Regions from separate parts of the Variovorax sp. RCC_210 genome, predicted to be linked through region 1. Evidence: predicted binding sites of a transcription regulator. Region 1 holds the regulator's gene; the other holds the start of a gene.
What was found. The regulator FliA, encoded in region 1, starts transcription of late flagellar genes. The targets are predictions, from matches to a motif close to CTAAAGTTTNNNNNNNNNNNGCCGNTA.
Positions count from the first base shown of each region.

Region 2: the regulator FliA is predicted to act here: its motif matches at 1,440-1,466, upstream of AB6807_RS29550 (FlxA-like family protein).

Region 1 is NZ_JBFUPJ010000008.1:132,473-135,983, reverse strand. Features, by position in the region: gene flhF (flagellar biosynthesis protein FlhF) at 1-765, shown strand, start outside; gene AB6807_RS22140 (flagellar biosynthesis protein FlhG) at 779-1,573, shown strand; gene AB6807_RS22135 (RNA polymerase sigma factor FliA) at 1,605-2,339, shown strand; gene AB6807_RS22130 (type VI immunity family protein) at 2,323-3,511, opposite strand, start outside.
Region 2 is NZ_JBFUPJ010000013.1:223,427-226,937, forward strand. Features, by position in the region: gene AB6807_RS29540 (EAL domain-containing protein) at 1-83, opposite strand, end outside; gene AB6807_RS29545 (helix-turn-helix domain-containing protein) at 419-1,390, shown strand; gene AB6807_RS29550 (FlxA-like family protein) at 1,499-1,873, shown strand; gene AB6807_RS29555 (MarR family winged helix-turn-helix transcriptional regulator) at 1,904-2,446, opposite strand; gene AB6807_RS29560 (tripartite tricarboxylate transporter substrate-binding protein) at 2,646-3,511, shown strand, end outside.

The DNA of each region.
Region 1 (3,511 bases):
CAGGACTTCGGCGCCAAGCCGGTGGTGCATGTGCTCACGCGCCTGCCCGGCATCGAGGCGATGGTGCAGTGGCATGCCGCGGGCCAGCGCTGGCTGGCGCGCGCGCCGGGCTCCACCGCCGTGATCGATACGCGCACCGGCGCGCCCGACACGCTCGCGCGCATGGACTTCGAGTTCGGCGAGACCCGGCCCGTGCGTTTCCGCGGCAAGGCCGCGCTGCAATGCGAGGCGCACGTGGACGTGGTGCTGCGCTTCAACACCGCCGCCGCGGCGGCCGGCGTGGCACGCGAGGCCATGCCCGCGCTGCGCTGCGTGGCCGTGCGCACGCTCGATGCGCGCACCGGCAACGTGCTGTCGCTGTCGTTCGCGCTGTCGAACGTGGGCACCGACGTGCCGGCGCGCCAGCTGGCGCAATGGCAAGGCTGGGCCAACGAGGCCGAGCCCTGCTTCCGCCTGCTGCGCGACGGCGTGCAGCTGGCCGGCGGCATCGGCGAGCTGGGCGACCCCGACAACATGAAGCGCCTGCTGATCGCCGGCCAGGTCACCACCACCGTGTGGCGCCTGCTGCACGCCGAGGGCGAGTGGGCCGACCGCACGCGTGCGCTGCTGGGCCAGCTCACGGCGCGCCCGGTGCGCAACGGCCGGCTCATGAGCGGCAGCGCGCTGTACGCGGGCGTGGGCAAGCTCTTCTTGCTGCTGGAGGCGCTGGGCACCGAATCGACCGCGCCCACGCAGGCGCCGCGCGCCATGGAGCAACTGGGCTGATGAGGAGGACGGAATGAGCAAGCTGGTTGCCGACCAGGCCGACGGACTGCGGCGCCTGCTGGCGCCGAAGCCCACGCGCGTGGTCGCCGTGGCGGGCATGGGGCAGGGCGCCGGCGGCACCACCGCCGCCATGAACCTGGGCGTGGCCCTGGTGCAGCAGGGCAAGCATGTGCTGCTGCTGGACGAACACTGCCCGAAGGAAGGCTCGGCCTGCGAGGTCTGGGCCATCGACCCGCTGGGCAGCCTGGCCGACGTGGCCAGCCACCGCCTCACGCTGGACGGCGCCGAGGTGCGGGCCGACTGCGGCGTGCACGTGCTGCCCGCGCCGCCCGGCGTGGCGCCCGAAGACACCGACCCGCGCGCGCTGTGGCCCGACGGCGTGGTCATCGTGGACGCGGCCTTCGACAGCGAGGGGCGGCTGTCGCCGCTGGCGCGCGCCGCGGACGACCTGCTGCTGGTGCTCAAGCCGCACCCGGCGTCGATCACCTCGGCCTACGCGGGCATCAAGAACCTGCACTACGCGCACGGGCTGAAGCAGCTGCGCTTCCTGATCAACGGCGTGGTCGACACCGAGGCCGCGCAGCAGATCATGAACAACCTGGCCAACGCCGGCAGCCGCTACCTGGCGCTGTCGCTGCAGCCGGCCGGCATGGTGCGCTTCGACGCGCGCATCCCCGACGCCTGGCGGCTGAAGCAGACCATTGCCGAGGCCTTTCCCGCGAGCGCGGCGGCCGTGGACTTCCGCCGGCTGGCCGACGACATGGGCCGCTGGCCCTGGCGCGCGGCCATGCCGCTCCAGGCCGCCTGAGCCGCCGACCCCCCAACGGAAAAGGACGGCCGTGTACACCGCACAGGGAACCATCGAGAAATCGCACCTGCTGGCGCAGCATCAACCGCTGGTGCGCCGCATCGCGCTGCAGATGATGGCCAAGCTGCCCGCCAGCGTGGAGCTGGACGACCTCATCCAGGCCGGCATGCTGGGCCTGCTGGACGCCTCCAGCCGCTACCAGGACAACCGCGGCGCGCAGTTCGAGACCTTCGTCAGCCAGCGCATCCGCGGCGCCATGCTCGACGAGCTGCGCGCCAACGACTGGGGCTCGCGCGGCCTGCGCCAGTCGTCGCGCGGCGTCGAGAAAGCCATTCACGCGCTGGGCCACCGGCTCGGGCGCGCCCCCACCGAAGGCGAGATCGCCAAGGAACTGAAGATGGACCTGGAGGCGTACCAGTCGCTGCTCCAGGAGATCCAGGGCTGCCAGCTGCTGTACGTCGAAGACTTCACCAAGGACGATGCCGACAACCCGTTCCTGGACGCGCATTCGCAGGAGTCGCGCAAGGACCGGCGCAGCGGCAACGACCCGCTGGAGCAGTTGCTGGAAAGCGGCTTCAGGCACCAGCTGGTCGATGCGATCTCGGCGCTGCCCGAGCGCGACCAGCTGCTGCTGAACCTGTACTACGAGGAAGAGCTGAACCTGCGCGAAATTGGCGCCGTGCTCGAGGTGAGCCAGTCGCGCGTGTGCCAGCTGCACAGCCAGGCGATCAGCCGGCTGCGCGCCAAGCTCAAGGACGTGCTGTAGCGCGGCCTGCGTCCAGCTCGCGCGGCCATTGGCTGGCCGTGTCGAAGCGCTGCAGCCAGAGCGCGGATGACGCCGGCGTGAAGATGTCGGCGCTCGCGGCGTTCGGCGGATAGCTGGTCATCCACAGCCTGTCGAGCCGCACGGGGATCAAGGCCTCGGCCAGCGCGCGCAGGTGGCGGGGCACGCCTTCTTCCACCGGGTACAGCGCCGGTGCATCGCCCGCCTCGATCCACAGGCCGCCGCCGTCCATGCAGGGCTGCAGGCGCATGCCCGGCACCTTCTGCAGCCGACGCTGCAACGCGTCCGTGCCGCCCAGCCGCGTGGCGAACTCACCGCTCACCAGCACGCCGAAACCCGGCGTGCGCATGCCGCATTCCAGGCTCATGCCGTCGGGCCGGCTGGAACGCATGAAGAAGGGCTTGTCCACATCGAGCCCGAGAAAGCGCCGCGCCAGCGCGAACTCGGCCGTGTGCTGCAGCGGGTAACGCTCCAGCACCGGCGGGCGGCCGATGCCCAGGCCCATGTAGGCCTGCACGGCCTGCAGCCGCTGCAGCGCGCCCAGCCACCACGCACGCACCTCGTTGTGATGCGCGGCCCAGAAGTCCAGCGGAAAGTGAAGCGCCAGGCAGTCCAGCCCCGCGGCGGCCCGCGGCATGCGCGCGCGCCGGAACTGCGCCACGGCCTGGAACTCGAAGCGCGACGAGCTCTCCTTCGTCGGCGCGTCGAAGCCCTGCAGCGAGACGATGTCGTCAGCGTGCTTGAGGTACTGCGCCTCGATGTCTTCCTGCGCGTGGCCCTTGCGCGCGACCGCGCCGCTGCGAAAGCCCATGTAGCGGGTGAGCGCGTGGCCGGTGAGCTGCTGGAACTCGTCGTGCAGCTGCGGCAGCAGCGTGGCCAGCCGCCCGACGTCGGCCTTCGAGCGAAGGTGGAAGAACGCCGAGGCGGACATGGCCAGCCGCCAGGTGGCTGGCGTCTGGAACAGCCCGGCCGCATGCTGCGGCGCCACCGTGGCGGTCGCGTTGGCATCGGTGCGCAGGGCGGTGATCCAGCCGTCGAGTTCCAAGGGCGACAACGGAGACGGCGTCTGCAACTCCGGCGCGTACAGCAGGTGGAAGCGGTCGCGTCCGAACAGGTCGATGTGGTTCTGGCTCTGGTTCAAGCCCAGCGAATCG
Region 2 (3,511 bases), on a different contig from region 1:
TGCGCTTGCCGGGCCACGCCCAGGCGCGCCAGCTCCGCGGCGGTCCGGCGTGCGAAGTGCCCTTCACGGGCCAGGACGACCACTCGGAACTTCTGGAATTGGTGGGTCGCTTTGACCTTGTTTGGCGTCAATTTTTCTCTCGGTGATGGACGTGCGCGGCGGACTGTATCGGCGCTCTAGGACGACAGGAATCGGAACAGGACTAAAAGCGCCAGCGCATAAACGGCGGCCCTCGAGAACGCCCAATGGGTCACGCATCGCCTGTCCATAGGACATGGACTGGCCGAGAGATACGGAAAGGAGATTTAGTCCAAATCCTATTTTCCCGTGCATCAAGTGTTGCTAACTTTCACCGGGCGCACTGAATCGAACGATTCGATGCGAATCATGTTCGATTTGTCGGTGGAATTATTTTCCTTTGATTTCAAAAAATGAAAGTCATGCAATGCGTACAAGGTTTTTCAACGTTGCTGCAATTCAGGAAGAGGCCAACGACGTTTCAGGTCTCGCGGTAGCGGCCGCGGGGCTCGATTCCCGGAACTCCCACGAGGTCGTTTCGGTGGCGCTGGTCAACTGTGGCTTTCTCGAGCAGACCTCGGTGCTGTCGGAACTGGCCCATGCCAAGTTCGACGTGGTCAAGTTCGGCAGCCCCGGCGAATTCATGACCGGCTTCTGGCGGCACAAGAAGTTTTCGATGCTGGTCATCGCGGCCAGCAACGACGAAGATTTCGACCTGATATCGAAATTCATCGAAGTGGCCAATGCCCCCGCGCTGCTGTTGATAGAGGGCGGCAACTGGACCAAGCTGCTCCCGCTGCAAGCCAACCCGCCGCACATCGACGTGCTGCTTCTCCCGTCGATCAATGGCCCGGAATTGATTTGGCGCATCAAGAAGCTGCTGCGCGGCGCCACACGCGAAACGCATTTCGAGGCCGGCGAGTTTTCGTGGGGCGACTACCGCTTCGTCAATGGCGCGAGAACAGTCGTTTTTGTCCGCGGCCATGAAATCCAGCTGCAGCGGCGCCAATTCATTTTTGCGCTTCTTCTTTTCTCCAACATCGGCCACGTGGTCACGCGCGGCAAGTTGTCGGAGTTCTTCGGCGTGCAGCCCAAGGAAAACTCCCGGGCGCTCGACGTGTGCGCGGTGCACGTGCGCAAGAAGCTGGGGCTGAGCGCCGAAAACGGGCTGGTGCTGCGTGCGGTGTATGGGCTCGGCTACCAGCTCATTCCGGTGTCGAGCGCCGAACGGGCCTCCCGCAAGCTCGTCGACGACGGGACCGAATTCCAGCATGTCGCCGACAGCGCCGTGCCGGCCTTCGCTTCGCGCGACGGACGGCTGAGCAGTTCGCGCGAGCCCGAAGCGTGGGCTTCGCAGGCACGCATGAGCTGAGGGCCCGCGGCGCCGTCGGGCTGCAAGGCTGTTGAAGACAAGCGCAGCCCTTCATTTTTCCGCGCCGCTGCCGATAGTTCTCTATCTACACAACGACAGAGGACTCACATGCTGACCGCCATCGGTGCTTCGAGCACATCCGCTTCCGGCAGCGGCACCGCCGCCGAAGTCGCGAAGATCCAGCGCCAGATCGTCGCTACGCAAAAGCAGATCACCGCCACGCAGAAGACCCTGATCGAAACACCCGAAGGCGATGCGCGCAAGGCCGTGCAGCAGCAACTGCAGTCGCTCAACACGCAGCTCGCCATGCTGCAGGCGCAGCTGAAGGCGATCCAGGCGGCGGCCATGCAGAAAAGCGCGGAGCAGCAGATCGACGCCATGAAGAACGAAGCGGGCGCGAGCAGCAACAACAACCACAGCAGCGCGTTTCGCACCAACGCCAGCGGCGTGCCCATCGGCGGCACGCTCAACGTCGAAGCCTGACAAGGAAAGACGAACCGGCCGGCCTCGGCTTCAGCTGCGCTCCGGCCACCGGTGCCGGGTGCCGCCCGAGCGCCGGTCGGCCTTTTCCGCGATGGCGCCCTGTGCCACCAGTTCGCCGCCGCGCTGCTCCAGGTGCTGCAGGCATTGCAGAAAGATGTCGAGGTGCGCAGGCGCAATGCCCTCGAGCAGGCCGGTGTTCAAGCCCGCGATGCGCGGGAACAGCTGGCCGAACAGCTGCTGGCCCGACGCGCTCAGCCGCACATGCACCTCGCGCCGGTCTTCCGAATCCTGGCGGCGTTCCACCAGCTTTTTCTCGACCAGGCTGCGCAGCCCGCGCGAGGTGCGCACGCGGTCCAGGTGCAGGTGAACGGCCAGCATGGAGGACGTCATCTCGCCTTCCTGCGCGAGCGTGGCGATCATTCCCCACTCGCGGCGCGTGATGCCGAAGCCACCCTCGACCAGCCGCGTGGCCATGCCGCTGCCCGCGCGCATGGCGCGCGACAGCCGGTACAGCAGCAGGTCGTCCAGGGAGCGCGGCGCGCGCAGCGCGGCTGCGTCGGGAAAGGCTTGCATACGGATGGATTAAGAGGAAGCCGGGAGTGTGGTCCGCTCGCCTCGGCGGGCAGGTGATGGATTAGATCAACTGTTTGTGTGTACGTATAAACCGTAACAAATTTGCACGAACAGCAACAGGTCGTGGCGTTCGATTCTCGCCGTGAAGGTCGTGCGCACCCGTCCCGGACCACAAGCCACCCTTCGCAGGAGACTCCCCATGCCCGCATTCTTTTCCAGGCGCCAGCTCATGGCATGGGCCGCCGCCCTGGCCGCTTGCGTCCCCGCGATGCACACCACGGCCCATGCGCAATCCACGGCGCAAGCTCCCGCGCTGGACGGCCCTGTCTCCCTCGTCGTCGGCTACGCGCCCGGCGGCAGCACCGACCGCATCGCGCGGCTGATCGCCGAGCGGCTCACGCCGAAGCTGGGCGTGAAGGTGTCGGTGGAAAACCGCCCCGGCGAAGGCGGCCGGCTCGCCGCCAAGGAAGTGAAGCGCACGCCCGCGGGGCAGAACGTGCTGATGCTCGGCAACCCCGCGGTGATGGTGGTCGCGCCGCTGGTGTTCAAGGACGCGGGCTACGACCCCGACAAAGACTTCGTGCCCGTCTCGCAGGTCAGCAGCTACGACTTCGCGCTGGCCGTGGGCAACAAGTTGCAGCTCGACCGCGCGATGTTCCTGGTGGGCCGGCTCTGGGCGCACCCGGAAGAGGCCGTGTTCGGCGTGCCGGCCACCGGCAGCCTGCCTCACTTCTTCGGGCTGATGCTGGGCGACGCGCTGAGCGTGCAGCCGCAGATCAAGGGCTACGGCGGCTCGGCGCCGCTGTCGGCCGACCTCATCGGCGGCAACCTGCCGATCGCCATCGACACGCTCGACTCGCTCTACGCGCAACACGTGGCGGGCAAGGTGCGCATCCTGGCCGTGTCGGGCAAGAAGCGCGCGGGCTTCGCGCCCCACATCCCGACCTTCCGCGAAGCCGGCATGAAGATCGACGCCGACGGCTGGAACACCTTCTTCGCGCCCAGCACCATGGCCCCTGCCAAGGTGCAGCTGCTGGCCGGCGCCATCCACGACGTGATGAAGGA